Regions from separate parts of the Carbonatibacter coralli genome, predicted to be linked through region 1. Evidence: predicted binding sites of a transcription regulator. Region 1 holds the regulator's gene; the other holds the start of a gene.
The links. The regulator HrcA, encoded in region 1, represses chaperone genes, less so after heat shock. The targets are predictions, from matches to a motif close to GTTAGCACTCNCCNNNGGNGAGTGCTAAC.

Region 1 (10,715 bases):
AACATTGATGAAAACCAGATGCTGGCCGGACAGCTTCGTATCCAGTCTGTGCCGACGGTCTATGCCTTCTTCCAGGGACGTCCTGTCGACGGCTTTGCCGGAGCTCAGCCACCAAGTGAGGTGGAAGCCTTTGTCACGCGTTTGATCGAGACAACCGGCGCGGCTTCCGATGATCCGCTGGCACAGGCTGTCGAACAGGCGAAACAGGCCTTCGAGGACGGTCAGTTCGAGGCCGCACTTTCCATCTATGGCCAGATCTATCAGCACGATCCCTCAAACATTGCAGCAGTGCAGGGCATTCTGAACTGCCAGCTGGAACTGGGTTTTGAAGCCGAAGCCGGTGAATTCCTTGAAGAGCTGCCTGAAGAACAGAAAAAAGCACCCGAGCTGGCAGCGATTGTGACCCGTCTTGAGCTGTCCAGGGAACGCAAGGATTCCAGCGAGGTTCTGGCCCTGCGTCAGGCCGTGGAGGCCGATGCAGACAATCACCAGGCCCGTTTTGATCTGGCCGTTGCCCTGCAGGCTGAAGGCCATCGGGAGGAAGCTGCCGAGCTGCTGCTGGAAATCTTCCGCAAGGACCGGGACTGGAACGAACAGGCTTCCCGCAGGAAATTGCTGGAATTCTTTGAAGCCTGGGGTTTTACAGATCCTTTGACCATCAAGATGCGCAGCCGTCTTTCTTCCCTGCTGTTCTCCTGATCCGGGAATCCTGTTCCAATCCAAAGGTTCGGGACAGGCGTAAATTTCGGAAAGAGCCGGTCATCTGTTAGACTGTGACAGCTGCCCGGCCTTTTCGTGATCAGCAGCAGAAAGAACAACAGTTATGTCCCGTGGCGTATTTGACCCCCGTTATGAAGATCTTCCGGCAAGAATTCCCGTGTTCCCTCTGACCGGAGCCCTTCTCCTGCCAGGAGGGCAGATGCCCCTGAATATCTTTGAGCCGCGTTATCTGTCCATGATTGATCACGCTTTGTCCCATGACAGGATCATCGGGATGATTCAACCTGCTCATGCCGGCAAGGAAGGCCACGAGCACGAAAGTATTGATGATGGAGCCGCCCCGCTTTATTCCGTTGGCTGTGCCGGTCGAATCACGACCTTTGGTGAAACGGATGATGGCCGCTATGTCATCTCCCTCAAGGGGCTTGTCCGGTTTGAAGTGAGCAGTGAAAAACTGACCGAAGAGGGCTTTCGGGTGATTGAAGCCGATTTTTCCTCCTTCAGGGCTGACATGCTGGAAGAGGGGGAGGACGATAAAAATCTGGACCGCGATCGTCTCCTGTCTGTTTTGTCCGGCTATTTTGAAGCCCAGAATATCCAGGCTGACTGGGATGCGATCAAACAGACGGAAACACACCGTCTGGTAAACTCCCTTGCGATGATCTGCCCCTTTTCACCTGTGGAAAAACAGGCCATTCTGGAAGCACCCAATCTGAACATGCGTGCCGATGTCATGGAAGTCATCATGGAGATGGCTCTGCATCAGGGATCTGGTAAAAGCTCCTAGTCTGTACTAAGAAGAAATCCGCCCGATCCGGCAGGAACTGAATGGAATGAAACCAATGAATGATCAAACCCGCCTCGATCCCAGATTGCTGGAAGTTCTGGTTTGTCCTCTGACCAAGGCTCCGCTTGATTATGATGCGGATGCGCAGGAGCTGATCTCCCGTCAGGCCAGTCTGGCCTATCCGATCCGCGAGGGGATTCCGATCATGCTTGTGGATGAAGCGCGTTCTCTGGAGTCCTGAGGGATGGCGATTGCTGAAGAAAACAGCCATGACGCTGATTCACAGATCCGGGTGACTGATCTGGCCTATCTTTCTGCAGAAAAGATTCTGAAGGTCAGCTTCAATACCGGTGAAGTCTTTTTGATTACCGCAGAGCTGTTGCGGGTTGAAAGCCCCTCGGCAGAGGTTCAGGGGCATTCTTCCGGTGAAAAGAAAACAATCGCTGGCAGAATGCACGTCGGAATCATCAATATCGAGCCTGTTGGCAACTATGCGGTAAAGATTGTTTTTGACGATTTGCACGATACCGGCCTCTACTCGTGGCAGTATCTGTACAAACTGGGTCGGGATCAGGAACAACTCTGGTCCGATTATCTGGCATCTCTGGAGGAAAAGGGCTTGTCGCGTGATCCTTCCGGATCAATCGGAGCCAGCCCGACAGTCCATTGAGACTTGTCTTTTTGGTAAGAGCTTCTTAAATGATGGCAGCGCAGACTGAATCCCCGGGGCAGTCTGTTCCCCTCCAAGCTATGAAAGTGCCGCCTGTGGTTCAAGAATCAGCACAACGTGATGAAGCATCACCGCAACTTCTCAATGCCGTGGAACGCGCCATGGCAGAGATGCGACGCGGAGTCCCTGTTCTTGTTTATGAGGAAGATCAGGGGTGCGCGCTGATTCAGGCTGCCGAGACCGCGAGTGATCAGGCTCTGGATCATATGAAAGCCCTTGCCGGGGGCAATGAGCCTTCGCTGGTTCTGACAGCACGGCGGGCTGCCGCAATCGGAATCGATGAAGCCAAATCCATGATTCATGGCCGTGAGGCAACCGGGGATGTGATCGGTTTTGATCTGGCCCAGATGCCGGTTGAGCAGATTTCCTGTCTGGTTGATCCCCTGCACGATCCTGCCGGACGCAATCTGATTCACGAGGAACTGCTGAGTATTCCGCTGCCCGAGAAGGTGGCCCGCAATGCTGTACAGCTGGTCAAGCTGGCCAGCCTTTTGCCTTCCGTGCTGTTTGCAGATCTTTCTTCCCTGTCACTGGACGGGCCGGGACTTGAAGCCTTTGCAAGAAAGCATGACCTGCTTTTCGTTTCTGCCTCCGAGATCGCGCGTTACAGGGCTGCGTCTGCCTATGCCCTGAAACGCGTTGCCACGGCGCGGGTGCCGCTGGAAATTGCTGAAAAGGTTACCGTTGTTGCCTTCCGCCCAACGGGTGGAGGTGTCGAGCACATGGCTCTTCTGGTTGGTGATCCCAAGCCGGGTGAACCCGTTCTGGCACGTCTGCATTCGGAGTGCTTTACAGGAGACCTGCTGGGAAGTCTGCGGTGTGACTGCGGGGATCAGCTTCGCGGTGCAATTGCAGCGATGGACCAGGCCGGGGCCGGAGTTCTCCTTTATCTGTCACAGGAAGGCCGGGGAATCGGTCTGATGAACAAGCTGCGGGCCTATGAACTCCAGGATCGCGGCTCTGATACCATGGAAGCCAACGAGCTTGTGGGTTTCGATCCGGATGAACGGATCTATATTCCGGCTGCCGAGATTCTGCGTCAGCTCGGTTTCGATGCCGTTCGCCTGATGACCAATAATCCTGACAAGGTTGCCGAGCTTAAACAGTGGGGTGTGAATGTGGTCGAGAGGGTTGAACACTTCTTCCCCTCCAACGGTCACAACGAGTTCTACCTCAAGACCAAGGTTGAACGCTTCGGTCACATGATCTGAGGGTTTTGTTTCCGGGGCCGGTTTTCGTCTGTCCACCTGTTAGTCCATCTGTCAGGGGCTGTCTCTATTGACCCGCGCTTTTGCGCGCCCTAGATTCAGAAAGCAGGAACAAGACAAGCAAAGAGCATCACGGTGACGGATTCCACGCACAAGCAGGTTTTGAACAGCGTTCTGGAAGACATGAACGACAGATCGCGGGAGATCTTTCGCAAGGTCGTTGATGCCTATGTCGGAACCGGTGAACCTGTGGGCTCCAGAACTCTTTCCAAAATGGCCGGGCTGAATGTCTCTGCGGCCACAATCCGCAATGTCATGGCTGATCTGGAAGACATGGGGCTGCTGTTTTCCCGCCACACCTCTGCAGGGCGACTGCCGACCGACCTGGGGCTGCGCATGTATGTGAACGGTTTCATGGAATATGGAAGCCTGAGCCCGCAGGAGCGCGAGGATATCGAAGATCGCTGCAACTCCGGTGGCCGGTCCATGTCGGAAGTTCTGGAGACAGCTTCCGGCCTTATTTCCGGCCTTTCGAGCTGTGCCGGTGTTGTTGTTGCCCCGAAAATGCAGGAACCCCTCAAGCATCTCGAGTTTGTATCCCTGGGGCCGGGGCGGGCACTTGTTGTGCTGGTGACAGCCAATGGGGAGGTGGAAAACCGGGTGATCGAGCTGCCGCTGGGATTGCCGCCCTCGGCGCTGATTGAGGCCGGAAACTATCTGTCTGCCAGACTGATCGGTCGAACGCTTGAAGAGGCCATCGAGGCGATCAGACTTGAACTTCAAAGGGATCGGGCGCAGCTGGACCATCTGGCTGCAAAGGTTGTGGAACTCGGCATCGTGACCTGGGCCAATGATGAAATGGGGGATCCCAGAGGCGCCCTGATTGTAAAGGGGCAGTCCCGGCTTCTGGGGGATATTACGGCTCTGGAAGATCTGGAAAGGGTCCGTCATCTCTTCACAGCCCTTGAAAAAAAGGAATCATTGATCAAGTTGCTTGATATGACCAAAGCTGCAGATGGCGTTCAGATCTTTATCGGATCGGAAAACGAACTGTTTGCCCAGGCCGGGTGTTCTGTAGTAATGGCCCCTTATAAGAATGCCCGGGAACAGGTTGTCGGTGCAATTGGTGTGATTGGTCCTACGCGGATTGACTATGCCCGCATCATCCCCATGGTGGATTACACGGCCAAGGTTCTCGGACGGATGATCGGATAGCTCTCCGGTTCCGAACGGGACAGCAGAGTCAAAACTTCTTATGGATTGAGTAGAAAACGAATGTCAGACACGGAAAAGCAAACTGCAGAACAAGAGAACGAAACTCTGAACGAGCAGGAAGAGGTTCTCGAGGATCTGGTCGCAGAGGAAGAGCAGCTTGAAGAAGGCGGTGAAGCTGCCGCTGACATTACGGCGGTGATTGCTGCGCTGGAAGCTGAAAAGGCGGATATGAAGGACCAGATGCTGCGGACCATGGCAGAAATGGAAAACCTTCGCGCCCGCACCAAACGCGAAAAGGAGGATGCGGCCCGCTATGCTCCGCAGAAGCTGGTTGTTGACCTCCTGGAAGTCATGGACAACCTGCAGCGTGCAGTCCAGTCCGTTCCTGCCGATGCCGTTGCCGAATCAGAACAGCTCAAGACCCTGCTGGATGGCGTCACCATGACCAGTCGCTCCATGATTCAGGCTTTTGAAAAGCACGGCATCAAGGAAGTCGAGGCACTGGGGCTTCGTCTTGATCCGCACCAGCATGAGGCTCTTTTCGAGGTTCCGGACCCCAACACGCCGGAAGGCACCGTTGTTCAGGTCATGCAACCCGGCTTCAAGCTGCATGATCGTCTGTTGCGTCCGGCGCGTGTCGGTATTGCCAAGGGCGGTCCGTCACAGCCGGCTCCCGAGAAAGTCGACACAAGCGCCTGATTCCTCTCGACAGGCTCTGACAGGCAAAAGCCCGGCTCAGGCCGGGCTTTTTTGTGGAATGGGGTTCCTGATTCTGAATGTGATCAGTCGCAGTCAATGTAGCTGCAATCATCCCGGTTCGGGTTGATGTTTCTCATCAGGGTACGTCCGGTTTCACCGATCACACGGGTGAAGGCTTCGGTTCCCGGTTTGTCTGCCGGCAGAAGGCGGCCCCGCAAATAGGACAGGGCGTGTGTGTCCCTGCACAGAGCTGCACCAATGACAACATCACCGTTTGAAGAGGCCTTGCTGAAATCCAGTTCCTCTTCTTCCAGAGAGCAGATCTGTATGGGATTCAGGTTCACAGGTGCATCAATAATGTAGCGCAGCTTGTATCTGGAATGGCTTTTTGAAGAGCTTTCGAAACGGGTGACGATCCACTTCGGGCCATGTTTGTTCAGCGCAGCGGTGACGGCCTGTTCTGTGGCTTGCTGTGTGGTCTCGTCCTGAACCAGCACTTCAACATTCACTGTGCCACTCAGGGCAGCATTCTGGGCTTCGGAAGCCGAGTAACCACCGGAATAGGACACAGGATTGAGCGTGCTGACAGAGCTGCAGGCCGCGAGGGCGCCTGATACAGCAAGCAGAGGCAGAAGCTTGGACATTTTCATAATGCTATCCCTTTGAAACGCTTTTCAGGTTTCGAGATGGTTATGGTTGCTGGATTTCACCACACAAAAGTCTGTGAGGATGCGGATTATTCCTCAATGGTAAAATGAGCCTGATTGCCAATTTTGCCAAGGAGCGAAACCAGATCATCCTTTTGAAGGGCAATGCAGCCTTCTGTTCCGGAAAAGTCTGCTCTGGCAAGATGCAGGAAAATTGCCGAGCCTTTTCCGGGGACGACCGGATCGTCGTTGTGCCCCAGAATGCCGATGATGTCGTAGGTGGCATCTTCACGCCAGAGCTTTTCGTGGCCTGACTGGCAGGGGATGGCAACCGGCTTGTTGTAGGAGGGATCAGCAGGGTCGTCACACCAGCCATCGCGCTGGCAGAGCGGAGAGCAGCGCAAACCATCCGGCAGGAAATCCCGGTTTTCGGGTGCAATGCGATCAGGACGGAAAAGAATGTTGCGGAGCGGCCATGTGCCAAGCGGTGTTTTTCCGTCACCCTCTTCCTTGTCACCGGCTGCAACAACGCCGTTTTTTCCAATGGAGCAGGGCCAGATATCCTGACCGCAAACGGCAACCCATCCGGTAGGGCTTTCAGTTTTGTCTTCGGATTGGAGAGGTCTGATAAAAATGTCCATTGTAAAAACAGTTCCTGCGCAGAGCGTGCCTTGAGAGTGTCAGGAGGTTTATGCCTCCCTGACCACGGACTGGCAAGATATGATCCGTCCTACAGTGAATTGGTCAGTGTTGAGCTGTTGACCTTGAGAGCTTCGTACTGATCAAGATTTCGCAGCATTTCTGTCGCGATGTCATCCGGCGCAGAGAGTCTGATCTGATTGGCTGCCTTTTGATAGTGTTTGCTGGCCGCCTGTGAAGCCGTGTTGTCCCTGATCGCCGGATCGCTTGCAGTCGCTGGTGCGACGGTTTGCCGGACAGAGTCACTGACTGAGTCTTTCAGGAGGGGACGGGTGGACTGAAAGGAAGGGGATTGCACCTGGACTGTGTTGACCAGGCTGTTGCTGCCGGGTTGCCTCAGATTAAACCACTTTTGACCGTTATCGACGAAGTAGTTCGCATTTCGGGCCGTTGCTGTTCCCTGCTCGTGAGGCTGTGTGAAAGCGGCCAGAGTTGGCGCAAGCCGGGGTTCTGTTGCCGTTGTGCTTGCAGGACTGACGCCAGGAGCAGCTTCTGTCTGCCCGCCCGGAGCGACTGTCGCAGGTTGTTGCCGTGTTGTCTGAAGATCACGGTAAAGTGCCGCCAGTGCATCCTGCCCTTCGTAGGCAAAGGAGGAACTGTCTGACGGAGAGCCCGATGCAGAGGCTGTTGCCGTTGGCGGTGTGGATGCCTGTTGCGGGGCAGGCGGAACCGCTGCTACGAGATCTTCCGCCGGAAGGCTGTTTGTCGGAGCTGCCCTTGCTGTTTCCTGACCGGTGACTGCATTGTTTCGAGCAAGCAGGGGACCGTTTTCAGGCTCGTCATCGCCAAACAGCGCGCTGGTAATGTGTTCACCGATATCCTTGCCGGTTGTGTCTTCTGTAATGGCATTGATGATCGAGGAAACAGCGCCGGGGACTCCGCCGTAAAGAGCACCACCAAAAATCCGGCTCGTCGGGTGAAGCTCGTCCCCTGTTATTTCTCTGTAAATGGTTGAAACAACAGGAATGTGCTGAAGGGGATTGATGATGTCCAGAAAGTCGAAAAAGCCGAACTCGTTGTTTTCGTCCTGATCAGCCGCTGTCTGGACTGCTGTTGGGTTGGCTGATTCAGGTGCCGGAGCTTTCGGGTTCCCGTTCTTCAGCTCTTTGCTCAAGGCAGCCTCCTGCCGCGCTGCTTCCTGCAACTGGGCAATAAAGGGTGCAGAGATGGGAACATCCTGTAGGGAGTCGCTCTTTGGTGCCTGACCCTGTGTCCGGGACGCAACAGACAAGGCGCTGGAATTCAGGGGAGCCGCCAGATTGGGTGCAGACTGATTTCCATTGTAAAACAAAGGCTTTTGCGACGGTGATACAAGCTCGGTCACGGAAGACATCCTGTCTCGGGTTTGTTGAGTTGTTCCTGAGGCCCAATGCCTCCCGTCTTTATAAGCAAACCTTGTGCCATTCAGGGTTCGGAAAGGGGCTGGTCGGAATTATCCGCAAGGACAGTCCCGATCCGGCAATGTCTCTGGACGACAGGGGGGCCGTGCTGTAGCTTCCGCACTCAGCAGTGTTCCCTCGCAGGAACCGGAGATCGCCCAGTTGCAGCTATAGTCAGGACAAGAAATGTCAAACGAGACCGCGAATACCAGTGGCCGCCCTTCAGGCCGTTCCCTCGACCAGATTCGTGAAGTGTCTATCGAAACCCGTGTCAACAAACATGCCGAGGGCTCCTGTTTGATCAGGTTCGGGGATACCCATGTTCTCTGTACTGCGACCATTGATGATTCAACGCCGCCCTGGCTGCGCAATTCCGGCAAGGGATGGGTGACTGCTGAATACGGAATGCTGCCACGTTCCACTCACGGACGCATGAATCGCGAAGCTGCAAGGGGAAAACAGTCTGGCCGGACCCAGGAAATCCAGCGTTTGATTGGCCGTTCCCTTCGTGCCGTGACAGACATGACAGGCTTTGGCGAGCGGCAGATCAAGATTGACTGCGATGTTCTGCAGGCTGATGGTGGAACACGGACAGCATCCATCACGGGCGGTTTTGTTGCGTTGCATCTGGCCTTTCAAAAACTTGTGGCACAGGGTGTCATTGAAACAGTTCCGCTGATTGACAATGTTGCTGCGATCTCCTGCGGTCTCTTTGAAGGCAAAGCCGTTGCCGATCTGGACTATGACGAGGATTCCAATGCCGGAGCGGACGCCAACTTCGTTCTGACCGGAGGGCTGGGCGTTGTCGAGATTCAGGGCACGGCCGAAGACAAGCCTTTCACACGTGCAGAGTTCAATGAACTGCTTGATCTGGCCGAAGGCGCGATCAAAGTCCTCGTTGAAAAGCAGAATCAGGCCTTGGGCCTTTAATCCAGAGGCAGTGATCCCATGACCCGCCCAATTGGTGAAAAGCTTGTTATTGCCACACACAATGCCGGAAAGCTTCGCGAGATTCAGGCCTTGATGCAGCCTCATGGCATTGCAGTTGTCTCCGCTGGTGAGCTTGATCTCCCGGAACCGGAGGAAACAGGTCTGACCTTTGCGGCCAATGCTGAAATCAAGGCGGTAGCTGCTACGAAGGCTTCCGGCCTTCCTGCTCTTGCCGATGATTCCGGGCTGGCGGTTGCCGCGCTGGATGGAGCGCCCGGAATTTACTCGGCGCGCTGGGCTGGTCCGCAAAAGGATTTCGGGCTGGCGATGAGCAAGGTGCAGGACGCGCTGGAACAGGCTGCCCGAAAAGGCAATGAGGATCGTTCTGCGGCCTTTGTCTGTTCGCTTTGTCTGGCTATGCCTGATGGAGCTGTCCGGTTTTTCGAGGGGCGGGTTGAGGGCGAAATCGTCTGGCCTCTGCGCGGTGAAGGCGGGTTTGGCTATGATCCGGTCTTCCAGCCGGAGGGTGAAAGCAGAACCTTTGGTGAAATGCCGTCAGAGGACAAGCAGTCCATGAGTCACCGGGGCCGTGCCTTTGAACAGATGGTTCAAAAGCTGTTCGGATAAGTGTCAAATGAGTGGACAGGGAGCAGAGGCGCACAAACAGTCCGAGCCATTTTCTGCCGTGCAGAGAGGGTTCGGCGTTTATGTCCACTGGCCCTTCTGCAAAAGCAAGTGCCCCTATTGCGATTTCAACAGCCATGTCCGGGAAACTGTTGATCACAGCAGGTGGAAGGACGCTCTGGTCAGGCAGATTGATTCAGAAGCGGAACGTTTGTCCGCACAGGGCGGGACAGGGCGTGTTCTCGGGTCCGTTTTCTTCGGGGGAGGAACGCCGTCCCTGATGGAGCCGGACACGGTGGCCGCTGTGATTGATCGCATCCGGCAGCACTGGCCGGCAAGGAATGATCTGGAAATCACCCTTGAAGCCAACCCGACCTCGGTTGAATCAGATCGCTTTGCGGCTTTTCGGGATGCCGGCATCAATCGCGTTTCGCTGGGTGTACAGTCTTTTCGGTCCGAAGATCTGGGATTTTTGGGGCGGCAGCACTCTGTGGAGGATGCGCAGAAGGCTGTGGCGCTGGCCGGAAAGCATTTTGAGCGCTTTTCCTTTGATCTGATCTATGCCCGTCCCGGTCAGGAGAAGACCTCGTGGCAGAAAGAGCTGAATGAAGCGCTGGATTTTGTTCTGGATCTGGGAGGCGCCCATCTCTCCCTCTATCAGCTCACTGTCGAGGAGAATACCCCCTTCCATGCGGCGCGCAGACGTGGTGAACTGATCGAGCTGGATCCGGATCGGGCGGCCAGCCTCTATGAACTGACCTGTGAAACCATGACAGGGCGGGGGCTTCCGGCCTATGAAGTCTCGAACTTCGCCAGACCGGGAGAGGAAAGCCGCCACAATCTGGTTTACTGGCGGTATGGTGACTATCTGGGGATCGGTCCGGGCGCCCATGGTCGTCTGACTCTTCTGGGAGGACCGGGACAGACCGGACGAAAGCTGGCAACGCGCCAGCATCGTGCGCCGGAAGCGTGGCTGGAATCTGTCGAGCAAGAAGGCGATGCCAGCCGCGGCAATGAATGGCTGGGCGATCAGCAGCGTTTTGAAGAGATGCTGATGATGGGGCTGCGTCTTCAGGA
Region 2 (10,715 bases), on a different contig from region 1:
CGCACGAGATCAAAAACCCGCTCACTCCGATCCAGCTTTCTGCCGAGCGTCTGAAACGCAAGTATCTTAAGGAAATCCAGAGTGATCCGGAAACCTTTGAACTCTGTGCGGACACCATTGTGCGGCATGTCGGGGATATTGGCCGGATGGTCAACGAGTTTTCCTCCTTCGCGCGCATGCCTGCTCCGGAGATGAAGGACAACAATCTGTCGCGTCTTTTGAGAGAGGCTGTCGAGCTGCAGAAGGTCAGCCAGCACGACATCAGATTCGATACAGAGATACCGGATGAGGATGTTTCCCTGTCCTGCGATGGCGAGCAGATTAACAGGGCTCTGACAAATCTGCTCCTGAATGCGGCCGAGGCTATTGAAGGAAAGCGGGAGGATGCCAAAGTAAATGGTTCTGCTGCAGAAGAGCTGGAGGCCCGCATTTCTGTTTCCCTGGAATTGCAGAAGGACAGCCTTACCATTGCGATTTCCGATACAGGCCGGGGATTGCCGCAGAACGAGCGACATCGTTTGACGGAGCCTTATGTGACGACCCGTGTAAAGGGAACAGGTCTGGGGCTGGCAATCGTCAAGAAAATTATGGAAGATCACGGCGGCCGTTTGGTGCTGGGGGACAACTTTGACGAAAACGGCAAGGTGAACGGTGCGCAGGCGCGTCTGGTCTTTGAAAAACAGGTAAAAGCCTGAAAAGCATGTAAAGAAGAGAATTCTAATGGCTCGTGAAATACTGATTGTTGATGATGAGGCCGACATACGGTTCGCTGTCAGTGGCATCCTTGAAGACGAGGGGTATGACGTCAGGGAAGCCTCAAACAGTCAAACGGCTCTGGAAGAGGTGCGCTTGCGCCTGCCAAGCCTTGTGATCCTTGATATCTGGCTGGAAAACTCGGAGATGGACGGAGTTGGTATCCTGAAAACCATCAAGGAAACCAATCCGGATCTGCCTGTTGTCATGATGTCGGGGCACGGGACCATTGAAACAGCGGTCAGTGCCATTCGTGATGGCGCTTTTGACTTTGTTGAAAAACCGTTCAAGACAGACCGACTCCTGCACATTGTCAGGCGTGCGATTGAAGATTCCGAACTGCGCAAGGAAAACCAGACGCTCAAGGAAAAGGTTTCCCTGCAATCCCGGCTGATTGGGCGTTCCCAGGCCATCACAGCCCTGAAAGGTGCAATTGAAAAGGTGGCGCCCACCGGAAGCAGGGTTCTGATCACCGGGCCGGCTGGTGCGGGAAAGGAAGTGGTGGCCCGTCAGTTGCATCTGCTTTCCGCGCGCAGTGACAGCCCCCTGACTGTTCTGAATTGCGCGACCATGCATCCCGAGCGGATGGAGGTTGAACTTTTCGGTGAGGAAAGCAAGGACGAAGAGGGCAAGATCCGGTTCAAAACGGGTGTTCTGGAACAGTCCCACGGCGGCACACTGTTGCTGGATGAAGTGGCGGACATGCCCCTTGAAACGCAAGGCAAGATTGTCCGTGTCCTGCAGGAGCAGTCTTTCCAGCGCGTCGGCGGCACGGAACCGGTGAAGGTCGATGTGCGGGTGATCGCTTCGACCAACAGGGATTTGCTCTCTCTCATTCGCGAAGGTCTTTTCAGGGAAGATCTTTTCTATCGCCTGAATGTTGTGCCTTTGAGTTTGCCGCACCTCAGGGATCGCAAAGATGATTTGCCCGATCTGGTGGAAGCCTTTATGAAGCTCTCTGCGCAGAACAACGGCTTGCCGCCGCGTCCGCTGGCTGCTGATGCGATGGTTTCCCTGCAGGCCTATGACTGGCCGGGGAATGTGAGACAGTTGCGCAATGTGATCGAATGGCTGTTGATCATGGCTCCGGGGGAGCAGGGAAGCCCGATTTTGGCATCCATGCTGCCGCCGGATATCAGTTCGATTTCCAGCGGTATTGTCCAGTCGGATCAGGCAGGTGAAGATCTGATCTCCCTGCCGTTGCGTTCTGCAAGGGAGGCTTTTGAGCGTCAGTATCTTGAGGCTCAAATTCTCAGATTTGACGGCAATGTCTCCAAAACAGCCGAGTTTGTCGGGATGGAGCGTTCAGCCTTGCACAGAAAGCTGAAGGCTTTGGGTATTACACCCGAGAAAGGGTAAGGGGTTGGTTCATGAGAGTGGTTATCTGCGGAGCGGGGCAGGTTGGTTACAATATTGCCCGTTACCTTGCTGCCGAGGATGCTGATATCACGGTTGTTGATCGGGATCCTGCACTGGTTGAGAAGATCTCTGATGCTCTGGATGTCAAGGGGGTGATTGGTTTTGCCTCCCACCCGGATGTTCTCGAGAAGGCCGGCGTTGCGAATGCCGATATGCTGATCGCTGTCACGCATGCGGATGAAGTGAACATGGTGGCCTGCCAGATTGCACACTCCATTTTTGATGTGCCGACGAAGATTGCGCGCATCAGGGATCAGAGCTACCTGAATCCCATGTGGTCGGATCTGTTCAGCCGCGAGAACATGCCGATTGATGTGATCATTTCACCCGAGCTTGAGGTGGCCGAGGCCATTGAACGTCGCCTGAACATTCCCGGTGCCTTTGATGTGGTTCCGCTGGCCGAGGGCAAGATTTCCCTGATCGGCATTCACTGTAGCGATGATACCCCCATCATCAATACACCGCTCAGACAGCTGACCGAGCTTTTCCCTAAACTGCATGTCCGCGTTGTCGGGATCAGTCGCGAGGGACGCGGGTTCGTTCCCACAGCGGATGACGAATTGAGGGCTGGTGATGATATCTATGTCGTCGTTGATCAGGAACACCTGCAGCGGACGATGGAAGTCTTTGGGCACTCCGAGAAGGAAGCGCGCAAGGTTATCATTGTCGGCGGGGGCAACATTGGTTTCAATCTGGCCAGACGTATTGAGGAAAGTCATCCCCATGTGCACCTGAAGCTGATCGAGGTTGACAAGAAGCAGGCTGAACGGGTTGCCCGTGCACTGGAACGGACTGTCGTGATCCACGGAGATGCCCTGGAAACGGAAATCCTCGAGGAATGCAATATCGACAATGCGGAAACGATTGTTGCCGTGTCCAATGACGACGAAGTCAACATTCTCTCCAGTCTGCTTGCCAAAAGGCATGGCTGCAGGCGGGCGACGGCTCTGATCAATACCGGCTCCTACAGCTCGATCATCAGCACGCTGGGGATCGACACGGTTGTGAATCCCCGCTCCATTACGGTCTCCCGGATTTTGCAGCACGTCCGTCGCGGACGCATCCGTTCCGTACACACCGTTGCGGATGGTCTGGGGGAGATTATCGAGGCAGAGGCTCTGGAAACATCAGGGCTTGTCGGTGTTCCCATTCGTGAGGTCAAGCTGCCTCCCGGCGTGATTGTCGGGGCGATCCTGCGCGGTGAGGAGGTGATCATTCCGCGCGGCGGGACGGTAATCAGGGCACACGATCTCGTGGTGATTTTCTCCTCAACGGAAGCTGTGAAGAAGGTGGAGAAATTCTTTGCGGTCAAGCTTGAGTTCTTTTGATTGAGGGACAGGACAGAGAATGCCTGACAATGCCGCTTTTTTAAGCACGAAGCCCAAAGCAGTCCTGTTTGACTGGGACAACACCCTGGTTGACAGCTGGCTGCCTATACACAAGGCTCTGGAAGAGACCTTTCTGGTGATGGGCAGAACACCCTGGACACTTGAGGAGACAAAGGAAAGGGTTCGCACCTCTGCACGCGAAGCCTTTCCTGTTTTGTTCCCCGGGCGCTCGGATGAAGCCATGAGCGCATTTTATGATGCCTACGAACGCTCGCATATCGAGGTTGTGACACCGCTGTACGGGGCGAGGGAACTTCTTGATGTCTTGCATCAGGCGGGATGCCTCCTCGGACTGGTGAGCAACAAAAAGGGGGATTTGCTCCGAAAGGAGGTCGAGGCTCTGGGATGGGAAGGGTTCTTCCATTCTGTTGTCGGGGCCAATGATGCGGCAAAGGACAAGCCGGCCCGTGATGTGCTTGAGCTTGCCCTGCAGGGAACGGCTCTTGAACCCGGTCAGGATGTCTGGTTTGTCGGAGATACCGATATCGATATGCTTTGCGCTTCCCTGCATGGCTGCCCCTCTGTTCTGATCCGGGAGAACGAACCCCGGGAGGGTGAATTCGCAAATTGCTGGCCGGATCAGTGGTTTTCTGACTGCCTGAGCTTCTCAAAAGGCTTGAAATTCTGAAAGAAAACACCTTTTTATTGATTTGTGTTTGTCTTTCCTGATGAAAATGCTAAAAAAATTTGTTGCTGACTGTAAAAGACGGCACCCCAACCAAAAAGTGATCCAATAATAAGATAGGGGAACGAACGCGATGGCCGCGGATAAATCACAAAACGTCCAAGATGTTTTTCTGAACACTATTCGGAAGAGCAAAGTTCCAGTCACGGTTTTTCTTGTAAACGGTGTTAAACTTCAGGGCATTGTTTCCTGGTTTGATAATTTTTCCGTTTTGCTGCGCCGGGATGCTCACGCACAGCTGGTTTACAAGCATGCTATTTCCACAATCATGCCTGCTACACCGGTTCAGCTCTTTGATCCGAGCAAGGAAAACGACGCAGAGTAACTCTCTGTCTGTTGTTTTCTTTCCGTTAAGTTTAATACAGATTTTGAGCCGCTCGGAGAAAGGGGTTTTTCCGAGCGGTATGGTGTGCTGAATGGGTAGTGAAAAAGGCAAGTCTGCACAGGGTGGCGTTGACAGAAGTGAACCGCCGGTTCGCGCTCTGGTGCTGCATCCTGATCTGAAGAAAAAACAGCAGTCAAGGACGGCTGATGCCCGGCTTGATGAGGCTGTCGGGCTGTCGCAGGCCATTAACCTTGAGCTGATCCATTACGAAGTGGTTCCGGTTGCCAGACCAAAACCTGCAACGCTGTTTGGACAGGGGGTTGTCGAGCGTTTTCACGACTTTGCGGAAACGCATGAAATTGATCTGGTTGTTGTCGATACTGCTCTGACACCTGTTCAGCAGCGGAATCTGGAACGGGAGTGGCACTGTAAGGTTATTGACCGGACGGGACTTATTCTCGAAATCTTTGGTGAGCGTGCCCGAACCAAGGAAGGGAAGCTCCAGGTTGATCTGGCCCAGCTGAACTATCAGCGTTCCAGACTGGTCAGATCCTGGACGCACCTTGAGCGTCAGCGTGGTGGTGCAGGTTTCATGGGTGGACCGGGCGAACGCCAGATTGAACTTGATCGCCGGATGATCGATGACAGGATTGTGCGACTTAAGAGCGATCTTGAACAGGTCAAGCGGACGCGTGAACTGCACCGTTCGGCCCGCAAGAAGGTGCCTTTCCCGATTGTTGCCCTGGTTGGTTATACCAATGCCGGAAAATCGACACTTTTCAATCGCCTGACCCAATCCGATGTTTTTGCACAGGATTTGCTGTTTGCCACGCTTGATCCGACCTTGCGGCGTGTTGCCCTTCCGTCAGGACGCGAGATCATTCTCTCGGATACTGTTGGCTTTATTTCGGATTTGCCGACAGATCTGATTGCGGCCTTTCGTGCAACGCTCGAGGAGGTTCTGGAGGCCGATATTCTCATCCACGTTCGGGATGTTTCACACGAGGACACAGAGGCCCAGAAGGAAGATGTCAGGGCTGTGCTGAGGGATTTGAAACTGGATGAGCAGATCCAGCAGGAAATGCTCGAAGCCTGGAACAAGCTTGATCTGGTCGGCGATGAAGAGCGCCCTGTTCTGGAAAGCCTTGCCGCCCGTGATGAACAGGTCATGATGTGTTCTGCTGTGACCGGGGAGGGCACGGATGCACTACTGGATCGCATTGAAACCATTCTGGATTCAAAGAACTTTCATGTTGAATATCTGGTTCCCTATGCGCAGGGGGCGGCTTTGTCGTGGCTGTATGAAAACGGCACTGTTCTTGAGCAGGAGCACAGGGAAGAAGGGGTTCTCATTTCCCTGAGCCTTCCGCAATCGGCCATAGACCGGTGTGAAACACGTTTTGCCCTGAAGCCTGTTGAATAGGATGAATTCGGGGTTCTGAAATCAAAAAAGCCACTTCGCAGAGGAAGTGGCTTTTTCTTTTCCTGTCAGGGAGAAGAAATCAGAATCAGGCGTCTGCTGTTTCTTCTTCGTCTTCTTCCAGCTGTACGGAGATTTTGCTCAGCGTCTTGGCCATTTCCAGAAGACGCTTTCTGACGACATCGTCTTCGATTTTGTAATAGGCGCGAACAAGTTCCAGGGTTTCCCTGCGGGCCATCGGATCCTTCTCGTACTGGATTTCGATGCCTTCTTCGGCCTGGCCGCGAATTTGACCGGGAGACAGATGGGCTGTTTCGTCTGTCATGTTGTCAAAGAAATAGCCGATGTCTGTGTCCAGAACCCTGGAAAGATCGTACAGACGACTTGCACCAATTCTGTTTGTGCCGCGTTCGTACTTCTGAACCTGCTGGAATGTCAGGCCAAGTATGTCACCAAGTTTCTCCTGGGATAATCCAAGCAGCGTTCTACGCAGGCGAAGTCTCTGACCAACATGAATGTCGATTGCATTGGGTACGCCGGTAATTCGCTTGGGAAGAGGTTTTCTTTTTGTCATCTTTTTCCTTCAGCGCAAAGAAAGGCTTTTGCTCTCAATTCGTCAGATCGTCTGGTGAATTGAAAATGGGGAGCAAGAGGCTCTTCCTTTTCTCTCTCGAATAGCATTGCTGTTGCTTAATATAAAAATAAGACTCTGCGGGTTAAAATGCAAGCATACGTTTGTGTGTGGCCTTCTGAAAAACGCTTTTGAGTTGTCTATGCAAAAAGGTTGATGCTCTTTATGATTTTCAGTTGAAAAGCTTTTTCAACCCTTTAAGATTTTCATCAAATGGATGTGTTGCACAAGCAGGACGTAAGGATTCGATATACGAATCGGGGGTTTTTGAGTTTCTTGTATAGGTTTCCTTATGAAGAAGCGTTTTCTTATTTCTGATCAGGGTGAGGTTCAATCCTGGGATTATAAAAATCCAATCAAGGCAGTAGTCGGCTTTGAAGGGATCTTTTCCAGTGGATTTGACCGACAGAATCTCATTGAAAAACTGGGGTGGATCGCTGTCGAGCGCGGTCTGGATCAGAATTCCTCTGTCCCCCGGGAGGTGTTGAATTTTACCTTTCACTCCTGTTTGCTGACCGAAGAGTCAATTACAGCCATGACGTCTGTTGTCATGCTGGCGACAGGTGCGGTTCGCCTGACCTACTATGACGGTCTCAAGTGGCGAATGGAAAACTATCATGAGTCAATTGGCGCAGTTGCCAGAATTCTTCCGCTTTACCGTGAAAGCATGGAAGCAATGGGACGTGAGCATTACATTGCGCTGGACAAGAATGCCCAGGAACTTCTGACAGACAGGGGGCCCTTGTCACTGGTGATGCAGCTGTGGGCCAACACGTCCGGTCTGCTTTCTGAAAGTGTGCTGGAATCTTTCAGGCGCATTGGCGTTTTGAACAGATCGGTCTTTATTCAGCCTGATGCCGGATACAGTGAGCCGAAATTTGTGCACATTGGTTCCGAAATCGGTGTTTATGGTCCGGAATGGCCACACATTGCAGTGGGGCATCCGGTGCATGAACAGCCGGATCCCGAGTACGGGACCTGGGTTCGGGAGGCTTACCGGCAGGTGATGGAAACGCGTCGTCCGCAATATCTCCACGTTGATGCCTGTATGACCATGAAAGACGGAAACCGTTGTCACAACCGGTATCGCTGTCTTCGCCTGCCATGGAAATCGGAAACAGGGGATCTGATCCTGATGGGGACTTCAGTGATCACTCCGAATGTCGATATTCCCTTTGTGACGCCCAAGAATTTCAAACTTTAATTCCTGCTGTTCCGGCAAGGGCCGGTCTTTCGGGCAGGGAAAGGTTCCTGTCTTATCCTTTTGATATAAAACAGGAAAAAAAATTACCTCTAAAAATGTATTTTTCTTTTTTCTCCGTATGCTTGACACCTCCGGCAGCGCTTTTTATATGGTTGTTAGCACTCGTCGAACGAGAGTGCTAAATATCACCTGTTTGTGATAGCCGGGCGCTGTTACAGGCTCGGTAAACGCTTTATGAAAACGGAGCTAATTCTATGAACTTCAAACCGCTGCACGATCGCGTCGTGGTTGAGCCACTGGAGCAGGAAGAAAAAACTGTTGGTGGCATCATCATTCCGGATACTGCCAAGGAAAAGCCGATGCAGGGCAAGGTTATTGCTGCTGGTTCCGGCACACGTGCTGACAATGGTCAGGTTATTGCGCTGGACGTCAAGGAAGGCGACACAGTGATCTATGGCAAATGGTCCGGCACCGAAGTCAAGATCGATGGCAAGACTCTGCTGATCATGCGTGAGTCCGACATCATGGGTATTTTGAACTGAGATCGCTCTAGCGTAAGGAGTAGAAAAAATGGCTGCTAAAGACGTAAAATTTGGCACAGACGCCCGCGAAAAGATGCTGCGTGGCGTGGACCTGCTTGCAAATGCTGTAAAGGTTACTCTGGGTCCGAAGGGCCGCAACGTTGTTCTGGACAAGGCCTTTGGTGCTCCACGCATCACCAAGGACGGTGTTTCTGTTGCGAAGGAAATCGAACTGGCTGACAAGTTCGAGAACATGGGCGCACAGATGGTTCGCGAAGTTGCGTCCAAAACAAATGATCTGGCTGGTGACGGCACAACGACTGCGACTGTTCTGACACAGGCGCTGATCCGTGAAGGTGCGAAGGCTGTTGCTGCCGGCATGAACCCGATGGATGTCAAGCGCGGTATCGACATGGCTGTTGAAGCTGCTGTTGAGCACCTCAAGGGCTCTGCAAAAACAATCTCCACAACCGGCGAAGTTGCGCAGGTTGGTACAATTTCTGCCAACGGCGAAGCTGAAATCGGCAACATGATCGCTGAAGCGATGGAAAAAGTTGGCAAGGAAGGCGTGATCACTGTTGAGGAAGCCAAGTCCCTGGCGACCGAGCTCGATGTTGTCGAGGGGATGCAGTTTGACCGCGGTTACCTGTCTCCATACTTCGTGACCAACACAGAGAAAATGGTTGCAGAGCTGGAAAACCCGTACATCCTGCTGCACGAAAAGAAACTGACTTCCCTGCAGCCAATGCTGCCGCTTCTGGAAGCTGCTGTTCAGTCCAGCCGTCCGCTGCTGATCATTGCTGAAGATGTTGAAGGTGAAGCACTGGCAACCCTGGTTGTGAACAAGCTGCGTGGTGGTCTGAAAATTGCTGCTGTCAAGGCTCCTGGCTTCGGTGATCGCCGCAAGGCCATGCTGGAAGACATCGCAATCCTGACTGGTGGTACTGTTGTTTCCGAAGACGTTGGTATCAAACTGGAAAGCGTGACACTGGACATGCTGGGTACTGCGAAGCGTGTTGCAATCACCAAGGAAGAAACAACCATCGTTGATGGTGCCGGTGAAGCAGACATGATCGAAGCGCGTTGCAACCAGATCCGTGCGCAGGCTGAAGAGACATCTTCCGACTACGACCGTGAAAAGCTGCAGGAGCGTCTGGCCAAGCTGGCTGGTGGTGTTGCTGTTCTGCGTGTTGGCGGTGCAACCGAAGTTGAAGTGAAAGAGCGCAAGGATCGCGTTGAGGATGCCATGAACGCAACCCGTGCTGCGGTTGAAGAAGGTATCGTTTCCGGCGGTGGTACAGCTCTGCTCGGCGCTGTGAAAGCCCTGGACGGCCTGGAAGGCGCGAACTCTGACCAGAGTGTTGGTGTTGGTGTTGTTCGTCGTGCTCTGGAAGCTCCGATCCGCCAGATCTCCGAAAATGCCGGTTACGAAGGTTCCATCGTTGTTGGCAAGGTTCGTGAAAGCAGCGAAGCCGGTTTCGGTTTCAACGCACAAACCGGTGAATACCTGAACCTCTTCGAAGCGGGTATCATCGATCCGGTCAAGGTTGTTCGTACTGCGCTGCAGGACGCCGGTTCCGTATCCGGTCTGATGATCACAACCGAAGCAATGGTTGCTGATGCACCGGAAGACAAAGCTGCAGCTGCTCCTGCAATGCCTGACATGGGCGGCATGGGCGGTATGGGTGGCATGGGCTTCTAATCGGGCCTGTTACCTGTCAAGACTGGAAAAGGGGAGGCCTCGTGCCTCCCTTTTTTGCTTTGTCACTGATCTCGTTCATAGATATAGCGCTATGAATGACTCTTCTTTCAGACTTTTCTTTACCCTTTGCTCAAGGGAATGTGATCGGTTATAAGATATCAACTGAATACACATTCCAGTGAAAATAACCTGCTGTGAAAAGATCTTTGAGGGAACGCCAAGGGGGAATGAATTGAGGTTTGACGATAAATCGCTTGGTAAAACATTGACGCGTTTCTGGGATCGTGCCTTTACCCCGCGAGAAATTCACTTCTCCAGCGAAAACAAGGTTGTTTTCCTTCGCTTCAGTCGGCGTTTCCAGCAGTTGATGTCTGCGTCCGCTCTCTGCCTTCTGGCGGGTGTGGGCTATGCCGGTGTTGTCTATCAGGATTTGAACGAGACCATTGCTGCCAAACAACAGTCCATTGCCGAGGAACGTCTCAAGTATTTCGAATTGCTGCAGCTTGTTGGCGAGTATCATACCCAGTTTTCCAAAATCACCGAGGATCTGCAGTACAATCAGGGCGAACTGCTCTCGCTGCTTGAGGCCGGGGAGGGAGACAATGCCCTTTCGGCTGACGAGGCTCTCAAGACCCTGAGAAAGTCCGAGGCGGAAAAACATCGCGTT

Region 2: the regulator HrcA is predicted to act here: its motif matches at 7,980-8,008, upstream of groES (co-chaperone GroES).

The regions. Positions count from the first base shown of each region.
Region 1 is NZ_JBBUTJ010000006.1:72,081-82,795, forward strand. It holds gene AAAH10_RS13455 (tetratricopeptide repeat protein) at 1-699, shown strand, start outside; gene AAAH10_RS13460 (LON peptidase substrate-binding domain-containing protein) at 824-1,507, shown strand; gene AAAH10_RS13465 (Trm112 family protein) at 1,563-1,748, shown strand; gene AAAH10_RS13470 (gamma-butyrobetaine hydroxylase family protein) at 1,752-2,177, shown strand; gene ribA (GTP cyclohydrolase II) at 2,273-3,448, shown strand; gene hrcA (heat-inducible transcriptional repressor HrcA) at 3,629-4,660, shown strand; gene grpE (nucleotide exchange factor GrpE) at 4,721-5,359, shown strand; gene AAAH10_RS13490 (hypothetical protein) at 5,443-6,009, opposite strand; gene AAAH10_RS13495 (L,D-transpeptidase family protein) at 6,096-6,647, opposite strand; gene AAAH10_RS13500 (hypothetical protein) at 6,737-8,029, opposite strand; gene rph (ribonuclease PH) at 8,271-9,014, shown strand; gene rdgB (RdgB/HAM1 family non-canonical purine NTP pyrophosphatase) at 9,033-9,641, shown strand; gene hemW (radical SAM family heme chaperone HemW) at 9,649-10,715, shown strand, end outside.
Region 2 is NZ_JBBUTJ010000007.1:68,877-79,591, forward strand. It holds gene AAAH10_RS14285 (sensor histidine kinase NtrY-like) at 1-695, shown strand, start outside; gene ntrX (nitrogen assimilation response regulator NtrX) at 721-2,112, shown strand; gene trkA (Trk system potassium transporter TrkA) at 2,124-3,500, shown strand; gene AAAH10_RS14300 (HAD family hydrolase) at 3,520-4,188, shown strand; gene hfq (RNA chaperone Hfq) at 4,319-4,570, shown strand; gene hflX (GTPase HflX) at 4,662-5,993, shown strand; gene AAAH10_RS14315 (helix-turn-helix domain-containing protein) at 6,079-6,564, opposite strand; gene AAAH10_RS14320 (hypothetical protein) at 6,914-7,825, shown strand; gene groES (co-chaperone GroES) at 8,080-8,367, shown strand; gene groL (chaperonin GroEL) at 8,396-10,048, shown strand; gene AAAH10_RS14335 (peptidoglycan DD-metalloendopeptidase family protein) at 10,281-10,715, shown strand, end outside.